One region of the Arsenicicoccus cauae genome, then DNA from elsewhere that is predicted to be linked to it. Evidence: riboswitches for the same ligand, from Rfam matches in the RefSeq annotation. Region 1 holds a riboswitch; the other holds the start of a gene.
The links. A riboswitch is a leader RNA that binds a small molecule or an ion and turns the genes downstream of it on or off. The one in region 1 is predicted to bind thiamine pyrophosphate.

Region 1 (4,401 bases):
GGGGCTGGCGGCCACGCTTGTCCAGCTCTCGCACGGCACCGACCTGGACCTCGGCAGCCTCGTCGTCACCCCGCTCGCCGTCGTGGCCCCGCTCCTGACCGGCATCGTGGTGACCCTCGTGGCGAGCCTCGCCCCCGCCCGCGCCGCGACCCGGGTCAGGCCCCTCGCGGCGCTGCGCCCCGAGACCGCAGCCCGGGTGCGCCGTGTCCGCGCCCTGCGGGTCGCGGTGGGGTCGGTCCTCGCGGCCGGCGGCGGTGCGCTACTCGGGCACGGCGCCCTGCAGCACCAGCTGGCGACGGGCATCCCGGGCGGGCTGCTGTCCTTCCTCGGCGTGCTGATGGTGGCCCCCGTGGTCGTGCCCGGCCTGGCCCGCGTGGCCGGTGCGCTCCCCGCCCGCCTCGGTGGGGTGCCCGGCGAGCTCGCCGTCGACAACGCCGGCCGCAACCCCGCCCGGGCCGCCGCCACCGCGAGCGCCCTGCTCGTCGGCGTCACGCTGATCACGATGATGAGCGTCGGCTCGGCGACCGGGGTCCGCTCGGCCACCGACGCCCTCGACAAGCAGACGCCCGTCGACGCCCTCGTCCAGGCACCCCAGGCGCCCCGAGGTATCGAGGCGCGCGACCTCGACACCTTGCGGCGCAGCAGCGTCGTCGACGCGGCCACCCTCGTGCTCGACGCCCCCGCCACCCTGACGCACGGCGGGCGCCCGGTGGACGTCGCCGCAGGCGGTGGGTCCGGTGGAGGGTCGGGTGGCGGTCAGGCCACCGTCACCGGCGCCGACGACGCGGCGGTGCAGGTCTCCCGTCGGCCGCAGCTCTTCGCCGGGCTGGACGACCACACCGTGCTCCTCCCGGCGAGCTCGGGCCTGCGCACCGGCGACACCGTCACCCTCGCCCACGGCGCCGCGCGCCTGGACCTGCGCGCCGATGTCAGGGCGGACCACGCCGACGCCCCGGTCGTCACGGCGGCCACCGTGCGGCGCCTCGACCCGCAGGCCAAGGGGTCCGCCTGGATCAGGTTCGCCGAGGTCAAGGACGCGGCCACCGCGACCGAGCAGCTGGCCCAGGACGCCACCACGATCCGCGGGGCCCAGGTCCAGCGAGTCGCCACCCAGCGCGCCGAGATGGAGCGGATCATGGACGTCGTCCTGCTCGTCGTCACCGGTCTGCTCGGCATCGCCGTGCTCATCGCCCTGGTCGGCATCGGCAACACGCTCGGGCTCTCGGTCCTCGAGCGCACCCAGGAGTCCGGCCTGCTGCGCGCCCTCGGCCTCACCCGCCGCCAGCTGCGGAGCATGCTCGGCCTCGAGGCGCTGACCCTGGCGGGCGTCGGGACGCTCGTAGGGCTCGCGCTGGGGGTGGCCTACGGGCTCGGCGGGGCCTACGCGACCTTTGGCAGCGAGATGACCATCACCCCCGAGATCCCCTGGACTCGACTGGGTCTCGTCGCCGCCGTGGCGCTCGCCGCGGGCTGGCTGGCGTCCGTCATACCGGCTCGGCGGGCAGCCCGGGTGAGCCCGGCCGCGGCCCTGGCCACCGACTGACACGCGGCTCCCAGGGCGCGGGCCTACGCTGGCAGGGAGGAGGCACGAGATGGGTCGGGTCGAGCGTGAGGTCTATGCCGCGGCCACGTCACCGCGCCACGTGCGCGCGCTGACCGTCGGCGGGGGCACGCTGCTCGCCGCCCTGCCGCTGCCCGCGTCCCTGCGCGCCGGTCTCGGCCTCGCCGGCTACCTCGCCGGGCTCGCCCTCCCGGCCGACCGGCAGGCCGCTGCCGAGCCGGACCACCTGCGGCACCTGCGTCGTCAGGTCGATCGGCTGGGTGACTGGCTCGACGACCGCCGCGGCGCCCTCGGGTGGGACGTGGAGACCTGGCTCGACCGCGTGCTCGTCCGGGCCGGCGGTGTGCTGGCCGACCCGGCGCTGGTCGCCGAGCCGGAGCGGCTGGCGAGCCTGTCCCGGCTCCTGCTGGTCACGCTGCCCGAGGTGCTGCGCGAGGGCGAGGACACGGCGTTCGAGCCGGACCCGTCGCGGCGTCGCCTGCGGCTGGCCCTGCGCCTGGACCACCTGGACCGAGAGCTGACGGCCCTGCGCTCCGCGGCCTGACCGCGCCGCTTCCCGGCACTGGTCCCCCTCCCCGGCAGTCGTGCCCCGGCGGTCGTGCCCCCGGTGGTCGCGCCCCCGGCACTCCCGACCCCGAGCAGCAGCACGTCGCCCCGACCGATGGACCGGTCGGGGCGACGCGCAGGAACGGGCGGGGTGATTCAGGCCTTGCTGGTCCGGGCGTCGATCTGCGCCTGCAGGTCGACGTCACCGATGTCGTCGCTCTGACGCTTGACGGCCGCGACGAAGCCCTTGGCGGCCTGACGCTGCGCCACCAGGCGCGCGATGCCGATCACGAGACCGGAGAACGCCGCGAAGGCCAGCGCTTCCTTCCAGTCCACGTCGGGGTTGGTGGGGTCGGAGGGGGCCTCCTTGCCCGTGGCCTTCTGCCAGCCCGAGTTGACGATCTTGTTGGCCACCATGCCGGCCAGCATGGCGGCGCCGGTGCCGATGAGCTTCCACACGTTAGGTCCCATGCGTTGAGTCTCACACGATCTTCGCGGTAGCGTCACGTTTCACACGACAGGGGAGCGCAGATCGCGCTGAGAGTGCGGGCGACCGCAGACCCTCCGCACCTGATCCGGTTAGCACCGGCGCTAGGGAGTCGGATTCTCGAGGCGACCCGAGGGGTCACCTTCCCTCTTGGTGACCGACCAGGAGATCTCGTATGCCGAACAACACCGGCTCCGCCGCCACCGCGCGGCCGGGCCAGCACGCACGACCGTCCGCGCTCGCCACGGGGACCCTCATGTCATGGCGAGGCGTCGACCTCGTCCTCGGCGCCGTCCTCGCCGTCGCGCTGGGCGTCGCCTTCTGGGGGTGGGACAGCACCCTCTACCACGTCGTCGAGGCGGCCGCCGTCGGCTATGCCCCGATCGGCTCGCTCGCGCTCGGCGTGTGGGTGCTCCCCGCCGTGGCCGGCGCGCTGCTGATCCGGCGTCCCGGCGCGGCCCTCTACGTCGAGCTGATCGCCGCGAGCGTGGAGACGCTGCTCGGCAGCAAGTGGGGCTGGCTCGTGATGCTGTCCGGGCTGCTGCAGGCGCTCGGGGTGGAGCTGGCGATGTGGGTGTGGCGCTGGCGTCGCTTCGACCTGGCCGCCGCGATGCTGGGCGGCGTGCTCGGCGCCGTGCTGGAGATCTGCGTCTACGAGTGGTGGCAGTACGTCCCGCAGCTCGCCTGGGTCCACAAGCTCGTCTACCTCGCCTTCGGCATGGTCTCGTGCGCGCTGATCGCCGGGCTCGGGGGCGCCGCGCTGGTGCGCGCGCTGGCCCGGGCCGGCGTGGTCGACGCCTTCCCGGCGGGCCGCGAGGCGCGTGAGTCCCACGTCCGCTGACGTCGACCTCGACGCCGGTCCCGGCTTCGACGAGGGCCCGAGGGGGGCTCTCGTCGAGGCCGAGGACCTCACCTGGCTGCCGTACGGCGCCGCCCGCCCGGTCCTGGACGGGGTGTCGCTGCGCGTGGCGCCGGGGGAGCGGGTGCTGCTCGCGGGGGCGAGCGGGTCCGGCAAGTCGACCCTGCTGCGGGCGCTGGCCGGCGTGCTCGCCGAGACCGGCGGGGGTGACCAGACCGGGCAGGTGCACGTGTCGGGGCAGGTGGGCCTGCTGCTGCAGGACCCCGAGGACGCCGTGGTCGCCCGGACCGTCGGGCGCGACGTGGCCTTCGGTCCCGAGAACTCCGGCGTGCCGCGCGGGCCGCTCTGGGAGCGGGTGCGCGCGGCGCTCGCGTCGGTGCGCTTCCCCCACGACACCACCCGCGAGACGCGGGCCCTGTCCGGCGGCGAGACCCAACGCCTCGCGCTCGCCGGGGTGCTCGCCCTCGACCCCGGCCTCGTCCTGCTCGACGAGCCGTGCTCGATGCTCGACCCCGCGGCTGCGCAGGCAGTCCGGTCGGCGGTGGCCGCGGCCGTCGCCGAGGTGGGGGCCACCCTCGTGGCCGTCGAGCACGAGCTCGCGCACTGGGTGGACGTCTGCGACCGGCTGGTGGTGCTCGGCGACGGGGGCCGCGTGGTGGCGGACGGACCCCTGGCCCCGACGCTGGCGGCCGAGGGGGAGCGGCTCGCCGGGCTGGGCCTGTGGGTGCCCGGCGCGCCGACCCCGTCTCCGGTCGAGATGCCGTCCGGGCTGGTCGCCCCGGTCCGACGCGGTGGCGTGACGGCCGCGGTGGACGAGGTCGTGCGCCAGGTGCAGCCCGGGCTCGCGTCCTGGCAGGCGGTGCACCCGCCGCAGCTCGTGCTGCAGGACGTCTCGCTGGAGGCCTCGCCGGGGGAGGCGGTGGCCGTGACGGGTCGCTCGGGGGCCGG
Region 2 (4,401 bases), 940 kb from region 1:
CGCCCGGGTGACGTCCGCGTCGGCGAGCATGCCGATCTTGACGGCGTCGGGGGTGATGTCGCCGAGCAGGGTCTCCAGCTGCTGCGTCACGAAGTCGGCGGGCACCGCGTGCACCCCCGTCACGCCCTGGGTGGACTGGGCGGTCAGGGCGGTGATGACGCACATGCCGTAGGCGCCGAGCGCGCTGAAGGTCTTGAGGTCGGCCTGGATCCCGGCGCCCCCGGAGGGGTCGCTCCCGGCGATGGACAGGGCCGTGGGGGGCGGGCTGGGGGGCGTGGTCATCGGGCCTCCTCGTCGGTCGGCTCGGGCGGGTCGGTCGGCTCGGTCGGCTCGGTCGTATGCCGTTCCGCCGCCTCCCGCCACCGGGCCAGCAGCGTAGCCGCAGCCTCGCGGGGGTCGGGCGCGGCGCAGATGGCGCTGACCACCGCGGCGCCGTCGACGCCGGTGGCGGGCAGCTGGTGGATGCGGTCGATGCCGATCCCGCCGATGGCCACCGTCGGCCACGGGCTCGCCGCGACGAGGGCGGCGATGCCCTCTGGCCCCGCGGGCGTGGCGGCGTCGGGCTTGGTGCTCTGCTCCCACACCGGCCCCAGCCCGAGGTAGTCCAGCGTGCCCGCGGGCAGGGACCGGGCTGCCTCCACGTGGGCGAGGGTCTGGCAGGACAGGCCGAGGACCTTGTCGGGGCCGAGGAGCGCGCGGGCTCGCTCGGGCGGCAGGTCGCCCTGGCCGACGTGGGCTCCCGCGGCGCCTGCCGCCTCGACGAGGTCGACGCGGTCGTTGATGACGACGGGGACGCCGGTGCCCTCGAGCGCCCGGACGACCGATCGGGTCAGGCGCAGGATGCGCTCGTCGTCGGCGTCCGGATCACGGACCTGCACGAGCGTCGCGCCGCCGTCGACGGCAGCGCGGGCGACCCGCCCGACCTCGTCGTCGCCGCCGCACAGGGTGGTGTCGGTGACGAGGTAGAGCGTGAGGTCGAGGTCCCGACCGTCGAGCGCGGCGCGCAGGGGTCCCGTCATGACAGCACCAGGGCGCCGGCCAGCTCGTCCGGGGTGACCAGGCTCAGCTCGTCGAGCAGCCCCACGGCGAAGCTGCCGGGGCCGCGCGACGCCCGGGCCGCTCGCTCGGCCGCCACCGTCAGCAGGGCGGTGGCGCTCGTGGCGGCGAGCAGGGCGTCGTCGCACCCGGCCGCGAAGCCCGCCATCAGGGCACCGAGGGCGCAGCCCACGCCGGTGACCTTGGTCATCACGGGGTCACCGTTGTGCACTCGGACCAGGCGCTCGCCGTCCGTGAGGTGGTCGACGGCGCCGCTGACCGCGACGACGGTGCCGCGGGAGGTGGCGAGCTCGCGGGCGCGGTCCAGCACCTCCTCGGGCGAGTCGGCGCTGTCGACCCCGCGGCCACCGAGCCCGCCCAGCAGCCCAGCGATCTCGGAGGCGTTGCCGCGCACGATCGTCGGTGGGTGCACGTCCATGAGCGAGACCGCGACCTCGGTGCGCCAGGCCAGGCCCCCGGCGGCGACCGGGTCGAGGACCCAGGGCTTGCCGGCGGCCTGCGCGCCCGTGACGGCGGCCCGCATGCCGACGGTCGTGTCGTCGTACGGCGTACCGGTGTTGACCAGCACGCCGCCCGCGACCCGGGCGAAGGCCTCGGCCTCGTGCGGGTTGTCCACCATGGCGGGGGCGGCGCCCGCGGCCAGCAGGACGTTGGCCGTCCACTGAGCCACGACGATGTTGGTGAGGCTCTGGACCAGAGGCGTGGTGTCCCTGAGCCGGGCGAGCGCCTCGCCCACCTGGTCGGGGGTGACTGCGGTCACCGGGTCCACGGATGCGTCCGTCATACGACGTCCCTTCGCTAGCACGACCTAGATCAGGTGCGACGAGTGTGATCTCAGCCCGGCCGACGGCCAGGCACCCCGCGTCTGCCTGCACCCTAACGGACCGCGCAAGCGGGGTGATCGCGGGACCCGTCCCGAGGTTGTCCACAGCCCTCGCCGCGGGCACGTGGATCCGCGTCGTCGTCCACAGGACGCCGGGAGGGGGTGGTGGGCGCGGGTGGCCGGTGGCGACGATCGCCGCATGGACATCACACCCAGCACGCACACCCCCGGCACCACCGCCGACGTCCCGCTCAGGCTCGACGAGCTGCTCGACGGTCACTCGATTCGCGGATCGCCCGCCTTCGGCGGGCGATCCGCGAGACCATGCCCCCTCCCGGACCGCGCGAGCACGACGTCGCGGTCCTCGTCGGGGACCTCAACGGGCACCTCGTCGCCCCGATGTACTTCCGCGACCTGCCGTGGCCCGGCGACCCCGCCCGCATGCACGTGCTCCTCGACGCCGTCGCCGAGGTGGTCGGCGAGCACGGATCGGTCGTCGTGCTCCTCGTGCGCCCCGGACCGGCGCACGCCACCGCGGCCGACCGCACGTGGCAGGAGGTGGCGCAGCGCTGCTGGCAGGCCGGGGGCGTGCTCGACCTGGGGTGCTACGCCGCGGCGTGGAGCTGCTCCCGAGGCTGGAGGTGGTGGCCTGAGGCTCCCGGTGCCTAGGCGTCGAGGTCGACGATGACGGGGGCATGGTCGCTGGCGCCCTTGCCCTTGCGCTCCTCGCGGTCGATGGAGGCGCCGGTGACGCGCCGCGCCAGCGCGGGGCTGGCCAGGCAGAAGTCGATGCGCATGCCCTGCTTCTTGGGGAAGCGCAGCTGGGTGTAGTCCCAGTAGGTGTAGGTGCGGGGCTCGGAGGTGTAGGGCCGGACCACGTCGGCGAAGCCCGCGTCCACCACGGCCGCAAAGGCATCGCGCTCCGGCCCCGAGACGTGCGTCTTGCCCTCGAAGAAGGCCATGTCCCAGACGTCCTCGTCCTGCGGGGCGACGTTCCAGTCACCCATGAGCGCGACCTGGGCCGCCGGGTCCTCGGCCAGCCAGCGCTCGCCGTCCGCCCGGAGCCGGGCGAGCCAGTCGAGCTTGTAGGCGTAGTGGGCGTGCCCGACCTCGCGCCCGTTGGGGACGTAGAGCGACCAGACGCGGACCCCGTCGCAGGTCGCCCCGAGCGCGCGTGCCTCGGCGACCGCGTCCGGCTCCCCGTAGGTCGGCATCTGCTCGAAGCCGACCTGCACGTCGGCGAGCCCGACGCGGGAGGCGATGGCGACGCCGTTCCACTGGTTGAGGCCGTGGTGGGCCACCTCGTAGCCCCCCTGCTCGAACGGCAGCATCGGGAACTGCGCGTCCTTGCACTTGGTCTCCTGCATGGCCAGCACGTCCACGTCGTGGCGCTCGAGGAAGGCGACGACGCGGTCGACGCGGGTCCGGATGCTGTTGACGTTCCAGGTTGCGATGCGCACCTCGCCAACCTACCGGAGCCGTCGGACCGAGCCCCTACGCTGTCGTCCATGGCAACCGCACTCGTCACCGGCGCGTCCGCCGGCATCGGCCTGGCCTTCGTCCGTGAGCTGGCCTGCCGCGGCCACGACCTCGTCCTGGTGGCCCGCAACCATGACCGGCTGCAGGAGGTCGCCGATGACCTGCGCGACCTGCACGGGACGCGCTGCGAGGTGCTGGTCGCCGACGTCGCCGAGCGCGACCAGCTGCAGCGTGTGGCCGATCGCGTCGCCGACCGGGAGCGTCCCGTGGACCTCGTGGTCAACAACGCCGGCTACGGCCTGCGGACCGACTTCCTGCGCACCCCGATCGACCAGGAGGAGCACCACCTGATGATCCACACCCGCGCGGTGCTCGTCGTGTCGCAGGCGGCGGCGCTGGCGATGCGCGAGCGGGGGCGCGGGGCGATCGTCAACGTCTCGTCGGTGGCGTCGTTCGTGCAGATGGGGACCTACTCCGCCGCCAAGGCGTGGTGCACGACGTTCACCGAGGGTCTCGCCAACGAGCTGCAGGGCACGGGGGTCACCGCCACGGCGCTCTGCCCGGGCTTCACCCGCACGGAGTTCCACCAGCGGGCCGCCATGAACATGTCGCACCTGCCCGACGTCGCGTGGCTCGACGCCGACCGGCTCGTGCAGGACTGCCTGGACGACGTCGCACGAGGTCGTGCGGTGAGCGTGCCCGGCGGCGTCTACAAGACGCTCGTGGGCCTCGTCCAGGTGGCGCCGCGAGGCCTCGTCCGGCGCGTGAGCGGGGGCCTCGCCTCGGGGCGGCGCACCGCCCGCTGAGGGCGCTGCCCGCGAGCCGCAACTACGCTGGGGCCCCATGAACCCCGCGCCCACGAACCCCGCCGACGCCCGCGCCCGCCTGCTCGAGATCATCAAGGACAAGGCCGTCGTGCACGGCCGCGTCACCCTCTCCTCCGGCACGGAGGCCGACTACTACGTCGACCTGCGGCGCATCACCCTCGACGGCGAGGCGGCCCCGCTGGTCGGGATCGTGATGCGGGACCTCACCAGGGACCT

Region 2: another riboswitch for thiamine pyrophosphate. It lies ahead of thiM (hydroxyethylthiazole kinase); the one in region 1 lies ahead of ACF3NS_RS01900 (ECF transporter S component).

Annotation. Positions count from the first base shown of each region.
Region 1 is NZ_CP171001.1:419,000-423,400, reverse strand. It holds gene ACF3NS_RS01915 (FtsX-like permease family protein) at 1-1,543, shown strand, start outside; gene ACF3NS_RS01910 (hypothetical protein) at 1,593-2,105, shown strand; gene ACF3NS_RS01905 (DUF4235 domain-containing protein) at 2,264-2,578, opposite strand; TPP riboswitch at 2,617-2,722, shown strand; gene ACF3NS_RS01900 (ECF transporter S component) at 2,770-3,435, shown strand; gene ACF3NS_RS01895 (ATP-binding cassette domain-containing protein) at 3,416-4,401, shown strand, end outside.
Region 2 is NZ_CP171001.1:1,356,665-1,361,065, forward strand. It holds gene thiD (bifunctional hydroxymethylpyrimidine kinase/phosphomethylpyrimidine kinase) at 1-282, opposite strand, end outside; gene thiE (thiamine phosphate synthase) at 279-1,019, opposite strand; gene thiM (hydroxyethylthiazole kinase) at 1,016-1,840, opposite strand; TPP riboswitch at 1,830-1,928, opposite strand; gene ACF3NS_RS06380 (hypothetical protein) at 2,204-2,548, shown strand; gene ACF3NS_RS06385 (exodeoxyribonuclease III) at 2,545-3,339, opposite strand; gene ACF3NS_RS06390 (SDR family NAD(P)-dependent oxidoreductase) at 3,388-4,164, shown strand; gene pyrE (orotate phosphoribosyltransferase) at 4,202-4,401, shown strand, end outside.